Regions from separate parts of the Pantoea sp. SGAir0184 genome, predicted to be linked through region 2. Evidence: predicted binding sites of a transcription regulator. Region 2 holds the regulator's gene; each other region holds the start of a gene.

Region 1 (5,819 bases), 1.2 Mb from region 2:
CCAGTCGGCCGATCGCCACAAACCGTTTGTGCGCAGCTTCTCGGTCGATGCGATGAAACGGCTGGTGAGTGCCAGCTGGCCGGGAAATGTGCGCCAGCTGGTTAACGTGATTGAGCAGTGCGTGGCCCTTACTACGTCGCCGGTGATTGGTGACGCGCTGGTAGAGCAGGCGCTGGCCGGCGAGAACACGGCGCTACCGACCTTTGTCGAAGCACGCAACCAGTTTGAGCTTAACTATCTGCGCAAACTGCTACAGATGACCAAGGGTAATGTGACGCATGCGGCGCGTCTGGCTGGACGCAACCGTACCGAGTTTTATAAGCTGCTGTCGCGCCACGAACTGGACGCCAGCGAATTTAAAGAGTAGCTTGCTGCGGCAGCGTCAGGAACACTTATACTCATAGTTACCCGTCCATCATGGAGGGAGCGAAAAAAGGATCTGTGATGAAAAAGATCGATGCAATTATCAAACCATTCAAACTCGATGATGTGCGTGAAGCCTTAGCGGAAGTGGGCATCACCGGGATGACGGTCAGCGAAGTGAAAGGCTTCGGACGTCAGAAAGGCCACACCGAGCTGTATCGCGGTGCCGAATACATGGTCGATTTTCTGCCAAAAGTGAAAATCGAGATGGTGGTGGGCGATGATATCGTCGATACCTGCGTAGAAACCATCATGAAAACCGCGCAGACCGGTAAAATCGGCGACGGCAAAATTTTTGTCTTTGACGTGGCGCGCGTCGTGCGTATTCGTACCGGCGAGGAAGACGAAGAGGCCATCTGAGCCCTTCGCTCCTCACCAGACACAAAGCCTGCCGCGTGCAGGCTTTTTCATTTACAGCACTTTGTGCGGACCGAACACCTCGTAGTGAATGCGGTCGGCGCTGATGCCGGCGTCGGTCAGCTGGCGCGCAACAAACTGCATGAATGCCAGCGGGCCGCAAATCCAGAACTCCCCCTCTGGCTGGGTCAGTGCGGTTGAGACGGTGGCTAAATCCATCAGGCCTTGCGCGTCGTAACGTCCCGCGTCGTCAGCTTGCGGCTGGCGATACCAGACGTGGCGGCTAAAGCGCGGCAGCTGCGCACCCAGCGCTGCGACCTCATCAGCAAACGCGTGCTGCGCGCCGTTTTCGCTAGCGTGCAGCCAGCATACTGCGGCCGGGTGCTGCTGCTCCGCCAGGCTGGCCAGCATGGCTAATAGCGGCGTTTGCCCGACGCCGGCTGAGATCAACGTCACCGGCGTCTGCGCTGCTGCCTGCAGGAAGAAATCCCCGGCCGGCGCGGCGCACTGCACGATATCGCCAACCTTCGCATGCTGATGCAGCCAGCCGGAGACGCTGCCCTGCGCTTCGTGCTTCACCGCAATGCGATAGGCTTTGCCATCCGGCAGATGCGTCAGCGAATACTGGCGGTGCTGAATGTAGTCGCTGTCCGCCGGGCGCAGACTGAGGGTCAGATACTGACCGGGCAGGAAGTCCGCCACCGGCTCTCCATCATTCGGCACCAGCTCAATACTCTTGATCACCGAGCTCTGCGCGGTAATCGCACGGATACGGAAATCGCGCGCGCCGCGCCAGCCGCCGACCTTTTCTTCTGACGCACGGTAAATCGCTGCTTCACGCTGGATAAACACCTCAGCCAGCACGCCATAGGCTTTGCCCCACGCCGCCAGTACCTCATCGCCTGGATTGAGCAGCTCTTTAATCGTCGCCAGCAGGTTTTCCCCGACAATCGCGTACTGCGCCGGCTGAATATTCAGGCTGGCATGCTTCTGCGCAATTTTCTCCACCGCCGGCAGCAGCACCGCAAGATTTTCCAGGTTGCTGCCGTACGCACAGATCGCGTTAAACAGCGCTTCACGCTGATTGCCGCTGCGCTGGTTGTTCATGTTAAACACGTTCTTCAGCTCGGGATGCTGCGTCAGCATCCGCTGATAAAAGTGACCGGTCAGCTGCGGGCCGAGTTGAGCAATCGCGGGCAGGGTAGATTTCACGGTGGCGATGGTTTGCGCGTCAAGCATAGGCTGATCCTCAGGGTAATTTTAAACATGTATTTTAAATACATGTTATGCCTGTTGCCGCGTACTGTAAATCCCCGGTTTTGTCTGGGGTGACGAGTGCCAATCTGCTGGCGGGCGCGCAAAGCTGAAAAATTTTCCCGCTGCTGATGAACAAATATCCGGTTTTCTTCCCCGGCTAAAAAGCGTAAAAATCCCGTACCAGCGCCTTGCCAATCGTTTGCGTAAAAAGAGGGGATTGGCGCTACCGTCCCCTGGCAAAACCGTTTACACTGTTGGCCTTCGCCCCTTAGCCGGGGCTTAAACTGCCGTTAAAAAGTTGCTGAGTCAGGAGATGCGGATGTTAAAGCGTGATATGAACATTGCCGATTATGATGCCGAGTTGTGGCAGGCTATGGAGCAGGAGAAGGTGCGTCAGGAAGAGCACATTGAACTGATTGCTTCGGAAAACTACACCAGCCCACGCGTTATGCAGGCGCAAGGTTCACAGCTCACCAACAAATATGCCGAAGGCTATCCGGGCAAACGCTACTACGGCGGATGTGAATATGTGGATATCGTTGAGCAGCTTGCGATCGATCGCGCCAAAGCGCTGTTCGGCGCGGATTACGCTAACGTGCAGCCGCACTCCGGCTCCCAGGCTAACTTCGCGGTGTACACCGCGCTGCTGCAGCCGGGCGACACCATTCTGGGCATGAACCTGGCACACGGTGGTCACCTGACCCACGGTTCGCCGGTCAACCTGTCCGGTAAGCTGTACAACGTTATCCCTTACGGCATCGATGAAACCGGCAAAATCAATTACGAAGAGCTGGCCGAACTGGCGCAGACTCATAAGCCAAAAATGATCGTGGGCGGCTTCTCTGCTTACTCTGGCGTGTGCGACTGGGCCAAAATGCGTGAAATTGCTGACAGCATCGGCGCCTGGCTGTTTGTCGATATGGCCCACGTTGCCGGTCTGATCGCTGCTGATGTGTACCCGAACCCGGTACCGCACGCGCACATCGTAACCTCGACCACGCACAAAACGCTGGCCGGCCCGCGCGGTGGCCTGATCCTGGCGAAAAACGGCGACGAAGAGCTGTACAAGAAATTGAACTCCGCGGTGTTCCCGGGTGGTCAGGGCGGCCCGCTGATGCACGTTATCGCCGGTAAAGCCGTCGCGTTCAAAGAAGCCATGGAGCCGGAGTTCAAGGCTTATCAGCAGCAGGTCGCGAAGAATGCCAAAGCGATGGTGGAAGTGCTGCTGGAGCGCGGTTACAACATCGTCTCAGGCGGTACTTACAACCACCTATTCCTGATCGATCTGGTGAGCAAAGGTCTGACCGGTAAAGAGGCGGATGCCGCTCTGGGCCGCGCTAACATCACCGTGAACAAAAACAGCGTACCTAACGATCCGAAGAGCCCGTTTGTGACCTCCGGTGTGCGTATCGGTACGCCAGCAGTGACCCGTCGCGGTTTCAAAGAAGCGGAAGTGCGCGAACTGGCGGGCTGGATCGCTGACGTTCTCGACAATATCAACGACGAAGCCACTATCGAGCGCACCAAACAGAAAGTGCTGGATATCTGTGCCCGTCTGCCGGTTTATGCCTGATAAGCGCTAAACCCGCAGTGTGAAGAAGGATGGCGCAAGCCATCCTTTTTTTATTCCCTTTCGCAGGCGGCTTTGAGAAAGTAACGGCCATTCCGCGCACGGCGGAGCGTCAACAGGAGGAAACATGACCATCGGATCGGCCAGGTGGCTGGGACTGAGCTACTTCACCTACTTTTTCTGCTATGGCATCTATCTGCCGTTCTGGAGCGTGTGGCTGAAAGGCAACGGGCTGGATGCGGAAAAAATTGGCCTGCTGCTCGGCTGTGGCATGGTGGCGCGCTTTGCCGGCAGCCTGTTGATTGCTTCGCAGGTGAAAAATCCAGCGCAGCTGATTGTTGCGCTGCGCCTGCTGGCGCTGGCGACCTGTCTGTTCGCGCTCGGTTTCTGGCTGGGCAGTCAGTGGCTATGGCTGCTGCTGGTGATGATTGGTTTTAACCTGTTCTTCTCGCCGCTGGTGCCGCTGAGTGATGCGCTGGCGGCCACCTGGACACAGCAAATCGGGCTGGCCTATGGTCCGGTACGGCTGTGGGGCTCGCTGGCGTTTGTTATCAGCTCGGCGCTTACCGGTATGCTGGTCAGCGCCTGGTCATCGCAGGTGATTCTGCTGCTGCTGAGCGTCGGTGCGCTGGCGATGCTGTCCGGCATGCTGCTGCCGCCACAAACCCGACCGCAGGGTGAGCTACGCCAGGGCGCGAGCGGTGGCTGGGCGGCGTGGCGCGACCTGCTGCGCGAGAACAGCGTCTGGCGTTTCATGCTGTGCGTAACGCTAATGCAGGGCGCGCACGCCGCGTATTACAGCTTCAGTGCGATCTGGTGGCAGGAATCCGGGTATTCGGCCTCGGTGGTCGGTTATCTGTGGTCGCTGGGCGTGGTGGCTGAAATCGTAATTTTTGCCCTGAGCAACCGGCTGTTTCGCCGCTGGAGCGCGCGCGATCTGCTGCTGCTGTCAGGCATATGCGCGCTGGTGCGCTGGACGCTGCTGGGCGCCAGCACTGCGCTACCATTGTTGATTGTGGCGCAGATTCTGCACTGCGGCAGCTTTACCGTCTGCCATCTGGCGGCGATGCGCTTTATTGCCGCGCGTAAAGGCGCAGAGGTGATTCGTCTGCAGTCGCTCTATTCGGCGCTGGCAATGGGCGGCGGCATCGCGGTGATGACGATGGTGTGCGGCGTGCTGTTTACCCACCTGCACGGCCAGCTGTTCTGGGTCATGGCGCTGGTGGCGCTGCCGGCGCTGTTCCTGCGGCCACGCGCGGCTTAAGACTCCAGCAGCTGACGAATGCGCTGCTGCTGGTGATCGCTCAGTGGCAGCTCAGCGTGGATCAGCGGCGGCGAGTAGAGCGGCAGGGCGGTGGCGTAGGGCGTCACCACCAGTGCCACATCGCGCGGTGCGCCTTCACGCTGAAAGTGCAGCATATCCTGATAGGTAATATTGATTGGCAGCAGCATCATTTCCCGCAGCTGCTGCTCCAGCAGCTGTTCCAGCGCCGCGTCAGCGCCGGTCAGTAACAGCACCTGTTTCTCCTGTAGCGCGCTCTCCTGCATCAGCCAGCCACCAAACTGCACCGCCACCAGGCTCACTTCTTCTGCGCTAAACTGCGTGCCGAAATCGCTGCTGAAGTGCTGCAGCGCGCGCGCCGTGGTGCGCAGCAGGCGCGGATAGAGACGCGCTACGTCCAGCGCCACGCTGTTATCAATGCCGATGGCAAAGTGGCTACGATCCAGCGCCTGCGCCAGGTGAGTATAGAGCTGCAGCTTAAGCTGCTGCTGATTTTTGATGCGCGTCTGCGCCAGTTGCTCAAAGCGGGCAATCAGCGCTTCCACCGCAGCCATCAGCTTGTGTGCCTGACTGTCCGCCAGCTGGCTGCCGTCTGGCGCGTGAATCAGGCTGAACAGCAGCGTCCAGAAATCGGTTTCGCTGACGTCCGGTGCCAGATGGCAACGTTTTTGCCAGTGATGGATCACGTCATCCGCTGCGCTGCGTTCAATCTTCGCCGCCAGCCAGGCGCGCTGGCGCTCGCTGAACAGCGCCGTCTGACGCTGACACAGCGCATATTTCATGAAGATTTGCAGAAACAGCCGGTCGCGAGGCGTGAAATCGCGCGCCAGCCGCAGGCTGCAATGCTGGATCAGCGCCTGCAAATTGGTTTCATCCCACAGCGCTTTCTCAATTTTCAGCACCTTCAGCCGCTGGCGCAGTGCCGGCGCA
Region 2 (5,819 bases):
GACTGAAAACGGGATTTTGCCTTAGCCGGCGCATATCGCCATGTTTGTTAAGTTCGCGCGCCACGAATAACATTTTCATATCATTAATAAGCATTAATCAATTAATAATTAGCAATAATTCCGCTGGGTTAAACAGCTGAAATCGCTCATTTTTGCCCCACTTTCAGTACCGTGACAGATTAATGGAAAAAGACCTTACCTTTTGCAAAAAAAGTGGATTAGAATTGCCCCGGTGCTGATCGTCGATCAGATTTTTCTAACTTTACCGCGGTCTGGCTTTCTGCCGACGGCTTAACCTGTAACCGGACTATGCGTTTACTGATTACGCTTTTCATACTGGCTTTTGCCCAACTGTTCTTTAATGTGGCGGCGGCTTCTCCGCATGCGCCGGTTAATGCCAGTTTGCAGAAAGCGGAGAAAAAGAACGCGCGTGACGATGAGCGTCGCAAACGACGCCCGGTGAAAACCACCAGCAAAAAGTCACGCCTGACGTCGGTACAGAAGTTCAGGCTGAAAAAACAGCACAAAAGCGAAACGGTACTTCAGCACACCACCCAGCGCAAATCCTCACTTAAGCTCAGTGCGAAAAAATATGGTCATCAGCGGCTGGCGAAAAAATCGCGTGACGTTGCCGTTGATGATGAAGTGCAGCAGCTGAGCGGCATTAAAATGAGCAAAGCCCACCGCCTGCGCTATCAAAAAGCACGTGAAACCGCGATGACGAAACTGATGGGCCAGCTGGGTAAACCGTATCAGTGGGGAGGCACCTCACCGCACACCGGTTTCGACTGCAGTGGTTTAGTGTGGTACGCCTACAAAGATCTGGTGAAGTTTAAATTTCCCCGTACCGCCAATGAGATGTATCACCTGCGCGACGCCGCGCCGATCAAGCGCGAGATGCTGGAGAAAGGCGATCTGGTGTTCTTCCGCATCAACAACCGCGGCACCGCCGACCATGTCGGGGTTTATCTGGGCAATGGTAAATTCATTCAGTCTCCGCGCACCGGTAAGGATATCCAGATTAGCGCGCTGGGCGAGGATTACTGGCAGAAGCATTACGTTGGCGCACGCCGTATGATGACGCCGAAAACCGTGCGCTAAGCTCAGCGTTGCGCAACAAAAAAGCCGGTGGCTGTTCAGCAGCACCGGCTTTTTTATTAATGCAGAATGGCGGTAAAGCTAAAGGCAATAATCATCAGCAGAGCAGCGGCGGTGGTGGTCAATGCCAGTTTTAAATCGGTACTCATCACAACTCCTTAGTCACACAGTTTGCATGGTTAAATAATTTTCGCACAGTGATGGGCAAAAATCTCGTGTTATCCGCCCCGGCTTGCTAGAATCGCCGCCTTTCGTTGCGCAACAGATTTAGCGCATGCTGCATTGACAGCCTGCTGAAGGATGTTTTCCTGCCCGATTAAGCAGATTAGCCCTGATATTCAGGGCGCAAAACCATTAGCAGACGCAAACGTTTAACAATATACTTATCAGTAAGTTGCGATAAGCCCAGGAGTACCATTTTCATGGCAACCATTAAAGATGTGGCGAAACGCGCCGGGGTCTCAACCACCACGGTTTCGCATGTCATCAACAAAACGCGTTTTGTCGCGGAAGAGACGCGTAACGCCGTATGGGAAGCGATTAAAGCGCTGCACTACTCACCGAGCGCGGTGGCCCGCAGCCTGAAGGTGAATCACACCAAGACGCTGGGCCTGCTGGCGACCTCCAGCGAAGCGCCCTACTTCGCCGAAATTATTGAAGCCGTGGAGAATCACTGCTTTGAGCGTGGTTACACGCTGATTCTTGGCAACGCGCATAACGATCTGCAAAAACAGCGTGCCTATTTGTCAATGATGGCGCAAAAGCGCGTCGATGGCCTGCTGGTCATGTGCTCCGAATATCCCGACGATCTGCTGCAGATGCTGGAAGAGAACCGCAATATCCCGATGGTGGTCATGGACTGGGGCGAATCGCGCGGGGACTTTACCGATACCGTGCAGGACAATGCGTTCCACGGCGGTTACCTCGCCGGGCGATACCTGATTGAGCGCGGCCATCGCGATATCGGTGCTATCCCTGGCCAGATGGAGCGCAACACCGGTGGCGGCCGTCATGCGGGTTTTCTGCAGGCGATGCAGGAAGCGGGCATCAGCGTCCGTCCCGAGTGGATTGTGCAGGGTGACTTCGAACCGGAGTCAGGTTATCAGGCAATGCAGCAGATCCTGAACCAGAAACAGCGCCCGACGGCGGTGTTCTGCGGCGGCGATATCATGGCGATGGGCGCGATTTGCGCGGCCGACGAGATGGGACTGCGCGTGCCGCAGGATATTTCGGTAATTGGCTATGACAATGTGCGCAACGCGCGCTACTTCACCCCGGCGCTGACAACCGTGCACCAGCCGAAAGCGCAGCTGGGGGAAAAGGCACTGGAGATGCTGCTGGACCGCATCACCAGCAAACGCGAAGAGCCGCAGACCATTGAAGTGCAGCCCACGCTGATTGAGCGCCGCTCCGTGGCCGATGGCCCGTTCCGCGATTACCGCCGTTAAGCCACCTTCTCGCTGAGCCACTCGTGGTTCAGCGTCTCCGCATCGCCCAGATATTCCAGTAACCACGCCAGCGCCGGTGACGCGCGCTGCTCAGACCAGCTGACGCAACACGGGCTGTCCGGAAACGGCTGCGGCAACGCCAGCTCCACCAGCGCGCCGCTGTCCAGCAGCGGGCGCGCCAGGTGTCCCGGCACCATGCCCACGCACAATCCAGCCTGCAGGCAATCCAGCCCGGTTTCCCACTCCGGCACCACCAGCCGCCGCTGGTTATCCAGCGTCCACGTCATGCGGCGCGGCAGCGCGCGCGACGTATCTTCCAGCACCAGCGACGGCCAGGCGCGCAGGGTTTCGTCGTCCAGCTGCGGACTGTGGGCCAGCGCATGCTGCGGACTCACCACGCAGCGCCAGTTGAGCGCGCCCATATCCTGAAAGGCGAAGCGGCCGCCGACCGGAATGGCCTGGGTGGCGCCAATCGCCACATCGACACGACCATCAGCCAGCGCGTCCCACACGCCGTTAAATACTTCGTAGCTGATGATCAGCTCCATATCGGGGAAATGGCGGTAAAAATCCTTTACCAGCTGGCGGGTGCGCTGCGGTTTGACGATGCAATCTACCGCGATACTGAGCTGACCGCGCCAGCCATTAGCCAGCTGCTGACACTGGCGGCGCGTGGCCAGCATTTTTTTGATAACAGAACGCCCTTCACGCACAAAATGCTCGCCTGCTGCCGTCAGCACCACTTCGCGATGCTGCCGCTCAAACAGCGGTACCGCCAGCCAGCCTTCCAGCTGGCGCACGGTATAGCTGATGGCAGAGGGCACGCGGTGCAGCTCCTGCGCCGCCGCGCTAAAACTGCCGGTGCGCGCTACCGCGTCCACCACCTCAAGTGCATATTCCGACCACATAGTTTTCCCATCAAAAATTTTAACAGCACCCTGCAAATATTAGCGTTTCACAAAGCCCGCTGCACCCTTTTACACTCCCCGCCGTTCAACCTGCCGAATGAGAAAAACCATGCTGTCATCCAAAGGATTTCTGCCTTACCTTGCCGTGCTGAGCATGCTCGGCTTTCTGGCCACCGATATGTATTTACCCGCCTTCGGCGCCATGCAGCGCGACTTTGCTTCCGCACCGGGCACCATCAGCGCCAGCCTGAGCCTGTTTCTGGGCGGCTTTGCCTGTGCGCAGGTGCTGTGGGGCGTGCTGTCGGACCGCTTCGGCCGTAAACCCATTCTGCTGGCGGGCCTGAGCCTGTTTGCGCTGAGCTGTCTTGCCATGCTGTGGGTGACTAACGTCTGGCTGATGCTGGCGCTGCGTTTTGTGCAGGCGGTAGGCGTGTGCGCCGCAGCGGTGAGCTGGCAGGCGCTGGTGGTTGATCGCTATCCGCAGGCCAAAGCCAACAAAGTGTTTGCCACGATTATGCCGCTGGTGGCGCTGTCACCGGCGCTGGCGCCGCTGCTGGGCGCCTGGCTGATGGCCCATTTTCACTGGCGCGCCATCTTCGTCGCGCTCACGCTGGTGACGCTGGTGCTGCTGTTCGGCACGCTGAAACTGGCCAGCGCGCCGCGTGCGCGCCACGACAGCGCGCCACAGCCGGGCTGGCTGACGCTGCTGGCGACGCGTATTTACAGCGGTAACGTACTGATTTATGCGGCCTGCTCCGCCAGTTTCTTCGCCTGGCTGACCGGCTCGCCGTTTATCCTCGCCGCCGCGGGTCTGAGCCCGGCGGACATTGGCCTGAGCTATATTCCGCAGACCATCGCCTTCCTGCTGGGCGGATTTAGCTGTCGCGCACTGCTGAATCGCTTTCAGGGTGCGCAGCTGCTGCCGTGGTTGCTGATGATTTACAGCCTAAGCATTCTGGGCCTGTTTGCGGTGGCGCTGATGACTACGCCGCCGCTGGTGGCTCTGCTGCTGCCGTTCTGCGGCATGGCGCTGGCCAATGGCGCGATTTACCCGATTGTGGTGTCCAGCGCCCTCGCCCCGTTCCCGCAGGCCACCGGCAAAGCGGCCGGCCTGCAGAATCTGCTGCAGCTGGGCTTATGCTTCCTCGCCAGCCTGATTGTTTCCGCCGGTCTGCAGCAGGCGCTGTTACATACTACGCTGGTCATGGTGGCGACAGTGATCCTCGCCTGGGCCGGTTTCCTGTGGCAGCGCAGCGCCAGCGCACAAAGTGATATTGCTCACGCTTCCCGTCCCTGCGAAGATAATTGCTAAGGCAACGATTATCGTTAGCAAACTAACGATAAGCCATTGAATACTGACCTGCGTGAGCATATACTCAGTAGGTCAGCATTTCTGCAACAAATCAATAACATAATGAGCGTATTTTTTAGCGACACTGTCGCTGGGATGGCGTCTGCACGATATTCACCTCCGGAGTTGTGGCAGACATTTCTATTCAGATTCATACCTCTGTAATACGTCGGCTATCTGGCGCACGGATTTTCCGTGAGTTCTCTCACAGGCCTGAGGAATTTGACTATTCTTTTTCTCAGGTTCAAATCGGAAAGGTGATGGAGAAGCTATGAGTTCATCGTGTATAGAAGAAGTGAGCCTTGAAGAAAACCAATGGTTTCGTATCGCCCATGAATTACTGGAGCGGGCGGACATTCACATCAACGGCACACGCCCCTGGGATATTCAGGTCAGACATGCGGATTTTTTCAAACGGGTCCTGCAGGAGGGATCGCTGGGCCTCGGTGAAAGCTACATGGACGGCTGGTGGGAGTGCGAACGTCTGGATATGTTCTTCCACCGCGTGCTGAAACATCATCTGGATAAGCAGTTACCGCACCATTTTAAAGACACGCTGCGCATTGCTGCGGCGCGCCTCACCAATCTGCAGTCAAAGAAACGCGCCTGGATTGTTGGTAAAGAGCACTACGATCTTGGCAACGACCTGTTTTCACTGATGCTCGATCCGTTTATGCAGTACTCCTGCGGCTACTGGAAAAGCGCGGAAACGCTGGAGCAGGCACAGCAGGACAAGCTGGATATGATCTGCCGCAAGCTGCAGCTTGAGCCGGGCATGACGCTACTTGATATCGGCTGCGGCTGGGGCGGACTGGCGGAATTCGCCGCGCGTCATTACGGGGTGAAAGTGCATGGCGTGACTATCTCTGCCGAGCAGCAGAAAATGGCGCAGCAGCGCTGTGCCGGTCTGGATGTGACCATTCTGCTGCAGGATTACCGTGATTTGAACCAGCAGTTTGACCGCATCGTGTCGGTGGGCATGTTCGAACACGTCGGGCCGAAAAACTATGCCAC
Region 3 (5,819 bases), 1.5 Mb from region 2:
AGACTGCAAGCATTTGAGAGACCCGAACGCATCGTCAATTTCATTCTTATTACGGAGAATGAACGCGACGCGTCGTTTCAAATTTTCAGCTTGTTCCGGATTGTTAAAGAGCAAATACTTCGCAGCATGCTTAATCAGCACACTCTGAAGTATTATCGGTAACGCCTTTCACTCATTACCAGCAAGTGGCGTCCCCTAGGGGATTCGAACCCCTGTTACCGCCGTGAAAGGGCGGTGTCCTAGGCCTCTAGACGAAGGGGACACTGAAGTCTCTTTCGTAAGACGCTTTGCTCATTACTTTTTCATCAGACAATCTGTGTGAGCACTTCGCGGGAAAGTATCTTCAGGTAAGGAGGTGATCCAACCGCAGGTTCCCCTACGGTTACCTTGTTACGACTTCACCCCAGTCATGAATCACAAAGTGGTAAGCGCCCTCCCGAAGGTTAAGCTACCTACTTCTTTTGCAACCCACTCCCATGGTGTGACGGGCGGTGTGTACAAGGCCCGGGAACGTATTCACCGTAGCATTCTGATCTACGATTACTAGCGATTCCGACTTCATGGAGTCGAGTTGCAGACTCCAATCCGGACTACGACGCACTTTATGAGGTCCGCTTGCTCTCGCGAGGTCGCTTCTCTTTGTATGCGCCATTGTAGCACGTGTGTAGCCCTGGCCGTAAGGGCCATGATGACTTGACGTCATCCCCACCTTCCTCCGGTTTATCACCGGCAGTCTCCTTTGAGTTCCCGGCCGAACCGCTGGCAACAAAGGATAAGGGTTGCGCTCGTTGCGGGACTTAACCCAACATTTCACAACACGAGCTGACGACAGCCATGCAGCACCTGTCTCAGAGTTCCCGAAGGCACCAAAGCATCTCTGCTAAGTTCTCTGGATGTCAAGGCCAGGTAAGGTTCTTCGCGTTGCATCGAATTAAACCACATGCTCCACCGCTTGTGCGGGCCCCCGTCAATTCATTTGAGTTTTAACCTTGCGGCCGTACTCCCCAGGCGGTCGACTTAACGCGTTAGCTCCGGAAGCCACGCCTCAAGGGCACAACCTCCAAGTCGACATCGTTTACGGCGTGGACTACCAGGGTATCTAATCCTGTTTGCTCCCCACGCTTTCGCACCTGAGCGTCAGTCTTCGTCCAGGGGGCCGCCTTCGCCACCGGTATTCCTCCAGATCTCTACGCATTTCACCGCTACACCTGGAATTCTACCCCCCTCTACGAGACTCAAGCCTGCCAGTTTCAAATGCAGTTCCCAGGTTAAGCCCGGGGATTTCACATCTGACTTAACAGACCGCCTGCGTGCGCTTTACGCCCAGTAATTCCGATTAACGCTTGCACCCTCCGTATTACCGCGGCTGCTGGCACGGAGTTAGCCGGTGCTTCTTCTGCGGGTAACGTCAATCGGCGAGGTTATTAACCTCACCGCCTTCCTCCCCGCTGAAAGTACTTTACAACCCGAAGGCCTTCTTCATACACGCGGCATGGCTGCATCAGGCTTGCGCCCATTGTGCAATATTCCCCACTGCTGCCTCCCGTAGGAGTCTGGACCGTGTCTCAGTTCCAGTGTGGCTGGTCATCCTCTCAGACCAGCTAGGGATCGTCGCCTAGGTGAGCCATTACCCCACCTACTAGCTAATCCCATCTGGGCACATCCGATGGTGTGAGGCCCGAAGGTCCCCCACTTTGGTCTTGCGACGTTATGCGGTATTAGCTACCGTTTCCAGTAGTTATCCCCCTCCATCGGGCAGTTTCCCAGACATTACTCACCCGTCCGCCACTCGCCACCCAAAGAGCAAGCTCTTCTGTGCTGCCGTTCGACTTGCATGTGTTAGGCCTGCCGCCAGCGTTCAATCTGAGCCATGATCAAACTCTTCAATTTAAAGTTTGATTTGCTGCAACGAGTGCAGCGATGCTCTGTGAATTAAACTTCGTAATGAATTACGTGTTCACTCAGCAAAGACTTGATATTTTTTAAAGCCCGTAGGCTTGTGATATCAATCCTGCGAGTGCCCACACAGATTGTCTGATAAATTGTTAAAGAGCGGTGCGACGCGGCGTTCGGCCTGCTGTCGCGAGGTGGCGTATATTACGCTTTCCTCCTTCAGAGTCAAACACTTTTTTCAGCGTTTTTCTCCGGCGGAAGTTCTTAACGAAGCTTCCTGTCTACACCGCATTCCGTAAGTCGTTGTGCCGTGTCGATGGAGGCGCATTATAGGGAGTTGTTCGGCACGCGCAACCGCTAAATTCAATAAAAACAATCGTTCGCTGCATTCCACAGCAAAACCCCGCCTTATACCCGGTTACACACAAAGTTATCCACATCTGCAACCGGTAATAAATTTAGGCGAGCATCGCGCAAACGTTTTCGCTACAATGCCCCGCGACGTCAAGGATGCCCCTTTTGGGGCGTTACCTGAGGTAAATGTTCTCTTCTATATAGAGAGAGAAAGTTAAGCCTGATGTAACGCTCTTATTTACGCGAAACAAAGCCAAGGGATAAAACCACCATGCAACAACGTCGTCCTGTACGCCGCGCTCTGCTCAGTGTCTCTGACAAAGCCGGTATCCTCGAATTTGCTCAGGCCCTCTCCCATCGTGGTGTTGAGCTGCTCTCCACAGGTGGCACCGCGCGCCTGCTGGCAGATGCCGGCCTGCCCGTCACGGAAGTTTCTGACTACACCGGTTTCCCGGAAATGATGGATGGACGCGTCAAAACGCTGCACCCAAAAGTGCACGGTGGCATTCTGGGCCGTCGCGGTACCGATGATGCCATCATGGCCGAGCACGCCATCAATCCTATCGACATGGTGGTGGTGAACCTCTATCCCTTTGCCCAGACCGTGGCGAAAGCCGACTGCAGCCTGGAAGATGCCGTTGAGAACATTGATATCGGCGGCCCCACCATGGTGCGCTCGGCAGCCAAGAACCACAAAGACGTGGCGATCGTGGTAAAGAGCCGTGACTACGACGCGATCATCGCGGAGCTCGATGCCAACGAAAACTCCCTGACGCTGGAAACCCGTTTCGATCTGGCCATCAAAGCCTTCGAACACACCGCCGCTTACGACAGCATGATTGCCAACTACTTTGGCAGCCTGGTACCGGCCTATCACGGCGAAAGCACCGCGCCGGCCGGCCGCTTCCCGCGCACCCTGAACCTCAACTTTATTAAAAAGCAGGATATGCGTTACGGCGAGAACAGCCATCAGGACGCTGCTTTCTATATTGAAGAGCAAGTCAGCGAAGCGTCAGTCGCCACCGCACAGCAGCTGCAGGGCAAAGCGCTGTCCTACAACAATATTGCCGATACCGATGCGGCACTGGAGTGCGTCAAGGAGTTCAGCGAGCCAGCCTGCGTTATCGTCAAGCACGCTAACCCATGCGGCGTCGCCGCAGGCGATTCAATTCTTGCCGCCTACGAGCGCGCTTATAAAACCGATCCGACCTCGGCGTTCGGCGGCATCATCGCCTTTAACCGTGAGCTGGATGAAGCGACCGCCCAGGCGATCATCAGCCGTCAGTTCGTGGAAGTCATTATTGCGCCATCGGCCAGTGAAGCGGCACTGCGCGTGACCGCAGCCAAACAGAACGTCCGCGTTCTGGTGTGCGGTCAGTGGCAGAGCCGCGTGGCCGGTCTCGACTTCAAACGCGTCAACGGTGGCCTGCTGGTTCAGGATCGCGATCTCGGTATGGTCGATGCCAGCCAGCTGCGCGTTGTCAGCCAACGTCAGCCGACCGAACAGGAACTGCGTGACGCGCTGTTCTGCTGGAAAGTGGCGAAGTTCGTTAAATCCAACGCCATTGTGTATGCACGCGACAACATGACGATCGGTATTGGCGCGGGCCAGATGAGCCGCGTTTACTCTGCCAAAATTGCCGGCATCAAAGCCGCTGACGAAGGACTGGAGGTGAAGGGTTCCGCCATGGCTTCCGACGCCTTCTTCCCGTTCCGCGATGGCATTGATGCTGCGGCGGCAGTGGGCATCACCTGTGTGATCCAGCCGGGCGGTTCCATCCGCGATGATGAAGTGATTGCTGCCGCCGACGAGCATGGCATCGCGATGATCTTCACTGACATGCGTCATTTCCGCCATTAATAGCCTGGAGCCGTAACGATGAAAATTTTAGTGATTGGTAATGGTGGACGTGAACACGCGCTGGCGTGGAAAGCAGCACAGTCGCCGCTGGCAGAAACCGTATTTGTTGCGCCAGGCAACGCCGGTACCGCGCTGGAGCCGGCCCTGCAGAACGTGGCCATCAGCGCCACCGATATTCCGGCACTGCTGGCGTTTGCGCAGCAGGAAAACATCGACCTGACCATCGTCGGACCGGAAGCGCCGCTGGTGATTGGCGTAGTCGATGCGTTTCGCGCTGCCGGCCTGAAAATCTTTGGCCCGACGCAGGCGGCCGCGCAGCTGGAGGGCTCAAAAGCCTTCACCAAAGATTTCCTTGCCCGCCAGCAGATCCCGACGGCGGAATACCAGAACTTCACCGAGGTGGAACCCGCGCTGGCTTACCTGCGTGAGAAAGGCGCGCCGATCGTCATCAAAGCGGACGGTCTGGCCGCGGGTAAAGGCGTCATCGTCGCCATGACGCTGGCCGAAGCGGAAGCGGCGGTGCAGGACATGCTGGCCGGCAATGCGTTCGGCGACGCAGGTCACCGCATCGTCATCGAAGAGTTTCTTGATGGTGAAGAAGCCAGCTTCATCGTGATGGTGGACGGCGATAACGTCCTGCCGATGGCCACCAGCCAGGATCACAAACGTGTTGGCGACGGCGACACCGGCCCGAACACCGGTGGCATGGGCGCTTACTCACCGGCACCGGTAGTGACCGATGAGATCCACCAGCGCGTGATGGATCAGATCATCTGGCCAACCGTCAACGGCATGAAAGCGGAAGGTAACACCTACACCGGTTTCCTGTATGCCGGTCTGATGATCGACAAAGCCGGTCAGCCAAAGGTGATCGAATTCAACTGCCGCTTCGGCGATCCGGAAACGCAGCCGATCATGCTGCGCCTGCAGTCGGATCTGGTCGCGCTGTGCCTCGCCGCTGTCGACGGCAAGCTCGATCAGCAGCAGTCACAATGGGATCCGCGCCCGTCACTCGGCGTGGTGCTGGCCGCTGGCGGTTATCCGGGCGACTATAACACGGGCGATCAGATCCACGGTCTGCCGCTGGAAGACGTACCGGACGGGAAGGTATTCCATGCCGGCACCACCCTGAAAGATGATCTGGTGGTGACCAGCGGCGGTCGCGTACTGTGCGTGACTGCGCTGGGTGAAGATGTGGCGGCAGCGCAGAAGAATGCCTACGCGCTGGCGCAGCACATCTCATGGAACGGCAGCTTCTGCCGTAATGATATTGGTTACCGCGCGATTAACCGCAAGTAAGCCCCCGGCGGCGGCCAGCCGGTCGCCGCTAAAAATCAGCCTCTTTCGGCTGCCAGCGGCACTCATCTTCCGGCGTGGCACGCAGCAGCTGAATCCCCTCTGGCGCTTCCAGCCACGACAGGGTAATCGGCTGTTGCTGCCCCTGCTGCTGTCGATACAGCGTTGCCAGCGTGTCGCGATCGAACGCCACATTCACCTGCTGCCCCTCACAGTCACGAACCTGCGTACCGCCCTGCCAGTGCCCCTGCCGCAACAGTACCCGACCACTCAGCAGTGCATTGCTCTGCGCCAGCATGCGCTGCGCGTCAAACCGGTACAGCTCGACGCTGTCGGCGCTGACGGCTTCACGCCGGCCAGCCAGCTGTCGCTGCATAAAATTGAGGTTGCCCTGATGGTCGAAACGCAGGGTTAC
Region 4 (5,819 bases), 1.2 Mb from region 2:
CAGTTCGCTGTTGACCCTCTCCCATCGCGACGTTCATATAGTGAAATCATCGCAGGTATGATCCTTGCCGGGTGGGGAACTGTTGACGGCATCACCGGCGAGCGTTGTATCTCCAATGATGAGATGCGCAGCTTACTTTTGATAGTCGATGACGAGTTTCGGTCACGAATACTATGGCAGGCTCAACGATGGTCTGACGAGATAAACGAAAACTCAAACGAACGATGGAGAGGACAGTTTCCCGAACTGCTGCAGATTTGGCCGCGCCAACTTTCAGCCAGAACACCCAACACGTCGGCTCGCCTTTGCGAATTGGCTTTCTCTAGCGGCGATGAATTTCCTACCATAGCTGCATTGGTTTTGCCGTTCTTGGGTAGAATTGAGCATGACCATTTGATGCTACCAGAGCTTCGTCGATCAGGAGGCAACATAGTAAACCGGTACCCGGAACAGGCGCTGGCTTTACTTTATGCCGTTCTACCAGACAACGCGCTAACATGGCCATATGGAACAGAAGAGATATTGAAACAAATTGGAGAGGCAAGCAGCGCACTAAATAACGACGATAGGCTGGTTTCTCTGAAGCGACGATGGGACGCGAGATGATGCATGATGTTCGAACATGATTCGAGAATTTAATCTTGTCTCATCAGGAGTTGCTTATGCGCTTTCCTGATACCATGCCAGCGTTATGTAACTAGTCATGGCCCTAAAGATTTTCATGGCATGCCTTACACATGCCATGAAAACCACAATTGATGATATACGAATTATAGATATCGTCTCTAACCTGATAAAATCAACAAGTTAAAAGCAGCTCTATTCCCACTCAATCGTCGCAGGCGGTTTACCTGAAATGTCATAAACCACGCGTGAAATGCCGTTCACTTCGTTGATGATGCGGTTGGAGACGCGGCCGAGGAAGTCGTACGGCAGGTGCGCCCAGTGGGCCGTCATGAAGTCGATAGTTTCGACAGCGCGCAGGGAAACTACCCAGTCGTATTTACGGCCATCGCCCATCACGCCGACGGAGCGCACCGGCAGGAACACGGTAAAGGCCTGGCTGACTTTGTTGTACAGATCGGCTTTGCGCAGCTCTTCGATAAAGATGGCATCGGCACGACGCAGCAGGTCGCAGTACTCTTTCTTCACTTCACCCAGTACGCGCACGCCCAGACCCGGGCCCGGGAAGGGATGGCGGTACAGCATGTCGTAAGGCAGGCCGAGTTCCAGACCGATTTTACGCACTTCATCTTTGAACAGCTCTTTCAGCGGCTCAACCAGGCCCATCTTCATCTCTTTCGGCAGACCGCCCACGTTGTGGTGCGATTTGATCACGTGCGCTTTACCGGTAGCTGAAGCCGCCGACTCAATCACGTCCGGATAGATGGTGCCCTGCGCCAGCCATTTCACGTCGGTCAGCTTCAGTGCTTCTTCGTCGAACACTTCCACGAACACGCGGCCGATGATCTTACGTTTGGCTTCCGGGTCGTTCTCGCCCGCCAGCGCGTCGAGGAAGCGCCCTTCTGCCGCAACGTGCACGATGTTCAGACCAAAGTGGTCGCCGAACATGTCCATCACCTGCTCAGCTTCATTCAGACGCAGCAGTCCGTTATCAACGAACACACAGGTCAGGCGCTCGCCAATCGCGCGGTGCAGCAGCATCGCGGTCACGGACGAGTCCACGCCGCCGGACAGGCCGAGAATCACGCGGTCTTCACCTACCTGCTCACGGATGCGCTCTACCGCATCTTCGATGATTTTGGCTGGCGTCCACAGCGCTTCACAGCCGCAGATGTCGCGCACAAAACGCTCCAGCATGCGCAGGCCCTGACGGGTGTGCGTCACTTCCGGGTGGAACTGCACGCCGTAGAAACGCTTCTCTTCGTTGGCCATGATGGCAAACGGGCAGCTTTCGGTGCTGGCAACCGTCACGAAGTCTGCCGGGATCGCCGTGACTTTGTCACCGTGGCTCATCCACACGTCGAGCAGCGGTTTGCCCGCCGCGCTGATGGCATCTTCGATATCACGCACCAGCGCGCTCGGGGTTGTCACTTCAACCTGCGCGTAACCAAATTCACGCTCGTTCGAGCCTTCAACCTTACCGCCCAGCTGCATCGCCATGGTCTGCATGCCGTAGCACACGCCCAGCACCGGCACACCGGCGTTGAACACATATTCCGGCGCGCGCGGGCTGTTGTGCTCGGTGGTGCTTTCCGGGCCACCGGACAGGATGATGCCGTTCGGGTTGAACTGGCGGATTTGCTCTTCGGTGACATCCCACGCCCAGAGTTCGCAGTAGACGCCCAGCTCACGCACGCGGCGCGCGACCAGCTGCGTATACTGAGAACCAAAATCGAGGATCAAAATACGATGTTTATGAATATTTTCAGTCGTCATTGAGGCGTTTCCATTGGGATGGACTTAATAATAAAAGCGCCCGGCTGGAGCCGGGCGGGAAATCTTACGGGATTATGAACCCATGCGGTAGTTCGGTGACTCTTTGGTGATGGTCACATCGTGCACGTGGCTTTCGTTGATGCCGGCGCCGCTGATGCGCACGAACTCGGCTTTGGTTCGCAGATCGTCGATGGTCGGGCAACCGGTCAGGCCCATGCAGGAGCGCAGGCCGCCCATCTGCTGGTGCACGATCTCTTTCAGGCGGCCTTTATAGGCAACGCGCCCTTCGATGCCTTCCGGCACCAGTTTGTCGGCGGCGTTATCGCTCTGGAAGTAGCGGTCAGACGAGCCTTTGGACATCGCGCCCAGTGAACCCATCCCGCGGTAGGATTTGAACGCACGGCCCTGGTAGAGCTCAATTTCGCCCGGAGATTCTTCGGTACCGGCCAGCATGGAGCCAACCATTACCGCCGACGCACCCGCGGCGATGGCTTTGGCGATGTCGCCAGAGAAACGGATACCGCCGTCAGCGATGACCGGAATACCGGTACCTTCCAGCGCTTCAACCGCGTCGGATACTGCCGTGATCTGCGGTACGCCGACGCCGGTAACGATACGGGTAGTACAGATGGAGCCCGGGCCAATGCCCACTTTCACCGCGCTCACGCCCGCGTTAGCCAGCGCCAGTGCGCCTGCACCGGTCGCCACGTTGCCGCCGATGATTTCGAGGTCCGGATATTTTGCGCGGGTTTCACGGATACGCTGCAGCACGCCTTCGGAGTGGCCGTGCGAGGAGTCGATCAGCAGTACGTCAACGCCCGCAGCGACCAGCGCATCAACGCGCTCTTCGTTGCCGGCACCGGCACCCACTGCGGCACCGACGCGCAGACGGCCCTGCGCATCTTTACAGGCGTTAGGTTTACGCTCGGCTTTCTGGAAATCTTTAACGGTAATCATGCCCAGCAGGTGGAAGCTGTCGTCAACAACCAGCGCTTTCTCGACGCGTTTTTCGTGCATTTTCTGCAGCACGACTTCACGCGCTTCACCCTCTTTCACCGTCACCAGGCGCTCTTTCGGCGTCATGACCGCGGTCACCGGCAGCGTCATATCGGTCACGAAGCGCACGTCACGACCGGTAATGATGCCCACCAGCTCGTTGTCGGCGTTGACCACCGGGTAACCGGCGAAGCCGTTACGTTCGGTCAGCTCTTTCACCTCGGCCAGCGTGGTGGTTGGCAGCACGGTCTGTGGCTCCGTTACGACGCCGCTTTCGTGTTTTTTCACCTTGCGAACTTCATCCGCCTGGCGCTCAATCGACATGTTTTTGTGGATAAAGCCCAGACCGCCTTCCTGCGCCAGCGCAATCGCCAGACCGGCTTCGGTTACGGTGTCCATCGCTGCAGACAGCATAGGAATGTTGAGACGGATGTTTTTGGTCAGCTGGGTGCTGAGATCGGCCGTGTTGGGTAAAACAGTGGAGTGAGCGGGAACGAGCAGGACGTCGTCAAATGTGAGGGCTTCTTTCGCGATTCTTAACATTGCAATATCTCCACCTGGGGCGTTTAAAACAGATAAAATATTGCCGCGGCATTATACAGGCCGAAATCGGTTGCCTCCAGTGTTTTTTCGGAAAAAGTCTTGATCCTCCGGGGCAGGCATGTAGTATCGGTTAATTAACCCTCTGATTTGAAATTTGATCCTCATCACATGTCGCTACCGCCAACCGCCAATATTTTTACTGTCAGCCGCCTGAACACCACGGTGCGCCAACTGCTGGAAAATGAGATGGGCCTGGTGTGGCTCAGCGCTGAAATTTCCAATTTCACTCAGCCCGCTTCCGGTCACTGGTACTTCACCCTGAAGGACGATGGCGCGCAGGTGCGCTGTGCCATGTTCCGCAACAGCAATCGACGCGTCAGCTTTCGCCCGCAGCACGGTCAGCAGGTGCTGGTGCGTGCCAGCATCACGCTGTATGAGCAGCGCGGCGACTATCAGCTGATTATCGAAAGCATGCATCCGGCCGGTGAAGGGCTGCTGCAGCAACAGTTTGAGCAGCTGAAAGCCCGGCTGGCGGCGGAGGGGCTGTTCGACCAGCAGTTTAAACAGCCGCTGCCGGAGCCGGCGCGCCAGGTGGGCGTGATCACCTCTGCCACCGGCGCGGCATTGCACGATGTGCTGCGCGTGCTGCATCGCCGCGATCCCTCGCTGCCGGTGGTGATCTATCCGACCGCAGTGCAAGGCGTTGATGCGCCCGCCGCCATCGTGCGCGCCATCGAGCTGGCCAACCAGCGTGACGAGTGCGACGTGCTGATCGTCGGGCGCGGCGGCGGTTCACTGGAAGATCTGTGGAGCTTCAACGACGAGCGCGTGGCGCGGGCGATTTTCGCCAGCCGCCTGCCAATCGTCAGCGCCGTTGGGCATGAAACCGATGTCACCATCGCCGACTTTGTTGCCGATCTGCGCGCGCCGACGCCTTCTGCCGCTGCCGAGCTGGTGAGCCGCAACCAGATCGAGCTGCTGCGCCGTTTGCAGTCTCAGCAGCAGCGCATGGAGATGGCGATGGACTATTACGTGGCGCAGCAGCAGCGCCGCTTCACCCGGCTGCAGCATCGTCTGCAACAACAGCATCCGCAGCTGCGCCTGGCACGCCAGCAAACCACGCTGATTCAGCTGCAGCGTCGTCTGCAGGAAGCGGTCGACCAGCGGCTGCGCCTGGCGCGTCGCCAGCAGGACCGCCTGCTGCAGCGCCTGCAATCCCAGCAGCCGCAGGGACGTATTCTGCGCGCTCAGCAGCAGTTACAGCAGTGGCACTACCGGTTGCAGCAGGGCATGGAAAAACAGCTCAATCACAGCCGGCAGCGTTTTGGTACGCTGGCAGCACAGCTGGAAGGCGTGAGTCCGCTGGCGACGCTGGCGCGCGGCTTTAGCGTCACCACCGATGCTCAGGGCCAGGTGGTGAAAAAGACCCGTCAGCTGCATACCGGCGATCTGCTGCGTACCCGGCTGGATGATGGCTGGGTGGAGAGTCAGGTGACGGCGTTACAACCACAGAAGACGCGCAGCCGTAAGGCGTGATAATCTTTTCAGACGCATAAATGGTTGATAACCCCCTGTAAATCGCGCGGGCTGCAGACGCAGCGGCGCACGATTGATAAGCAGGTCTATACTTTCTGACATACCCATCCGTCAGGGAGTTCGACATGCCTTACAGCGTTATTCCTCCGTATATTCTGCGAAACATCATCGATAACTGTTCCGGCGCACAGCAGGATTACGCGCGGCGCACCCTCACCCACGTGCAACAGCTGATGGCGGAACATCCTCACACCGCCAGCGCAGCCAGCACTGCGCAGCCCGGCAGTGTTTTGCGTGCTATCTACGACGCGGGTAATACGCAAAATCTGCCCGGCACCCTGATC

The links. The regulator PurR, encoded in region 2, represses purine synthesis genes. The targets are predictions, from matches to a motif close to CANGCAAACGTTTGCNTG.
Positions count from the first base shown of each region.
Region 1: a site for PurR is predicted at 2,226-2,243, ahead of glyA (serine hydroxymethyltransferase). Genes of this name have one in related genera too.
Region 3: a site for PurR is predicted at 2,364-2,381, ahead of purH (bifunctional phosphoribosylaminoimidazolecarboxamide formyltransferase/IMP cyclohydrolase). Genes of this name have one in related genera too.
Region 4: a site for PurR is predicted at 3,999-4,016, ahead of guaB (IMP dehydrogenase). Genes of this name have one in related genera too.

Region 1 is NZ_CP028050.1:1,148,566-1,154,384, forward strand. It holds gene glrR (two-component system response regulator GlrR) at 1-367, shown strand, start outside; gene glnB (nitrogen regulatory protein P-II) at 445-783, shown strand; gene hmpA (NO-inducible flavohemoprotein) at 835-2,019, opposite strand; gene glyA (serine hydroxymethyltransferase) at 2,357-3,610, shown strand; gene C1N60_RS05245 (3-phenylpropionate MFS transporter) at 3,735-4,871, shown strand; gene csiE (stationary phase inducible protein CsiE) at 4,868-5,819, opposite strand, start outside.
Region 2 is NZ_CP028050.1:2,385,409-2,391,227, forward strand. It holds gene C1N60_RS11185 (C40 family peptidase) at 310-1,101, shown strand; gene C1N60_RS11190 (cytochrome bd-I oxidase subunit CydH) at 1,158-1,247, opposite strand; gene purR (HTH-type transcriptional repressor PurR) at 1,521-2,546, shown strand; gene punR (DNA-binding transcriptional activator PunR) at 2,543-3,454, opposite strand; gene punC (purine nucleoside transporter PunC) at 3,564-4,766, shown strand; gene cfa (cyclopropane fatty acyl phospholipid synthase) at 5,077-5,819, shown strand, end outside.
Region 3 is NZ_CP028050.1:3,912,413-3,918,231, forward strand. It holds tRNA gene C1N60_RS18505 (tRNA-Glu) at 187-262, opposite strand; rRNA gene C1N60_RS18510 (16S ribosomal RNA) at 349-1,890, opposite strand; gene purH (bifunctional phosphoribosylaminoimidazolecarboxamide formyltransferase/IMP cyclohydrolase) at 2,519-4,108, shown strand; gene purD (phosphoribosylamine--glycine ligase) at 4,127-5,407, shown strand; gene C1N60_RS18525 (DUF1481 domain-containing protein) at 5,436-5,819, opposite strand, start outside.
Region 4 is NZ_CP028050.1:1,186,172-1,191,990, reverse strand. It holds gene C1N60_RS05400 (SIR2 family protein) at 1-606, shown strand, start outside; gene guaA (glutamine-hydrolyzing GMP synthase) at 820-2,400, opposite strand; gene guaB (IMP dehydrogenase) at 2,473-3,939, opposite strand; gene xseA (exodeoxyribonuclease VII large subunit) at 4,108-5,475, shown strand; gene C1N60_RS05380 (M4 family metallopeptidase) at 5,601-5,819, shown strand, end outside.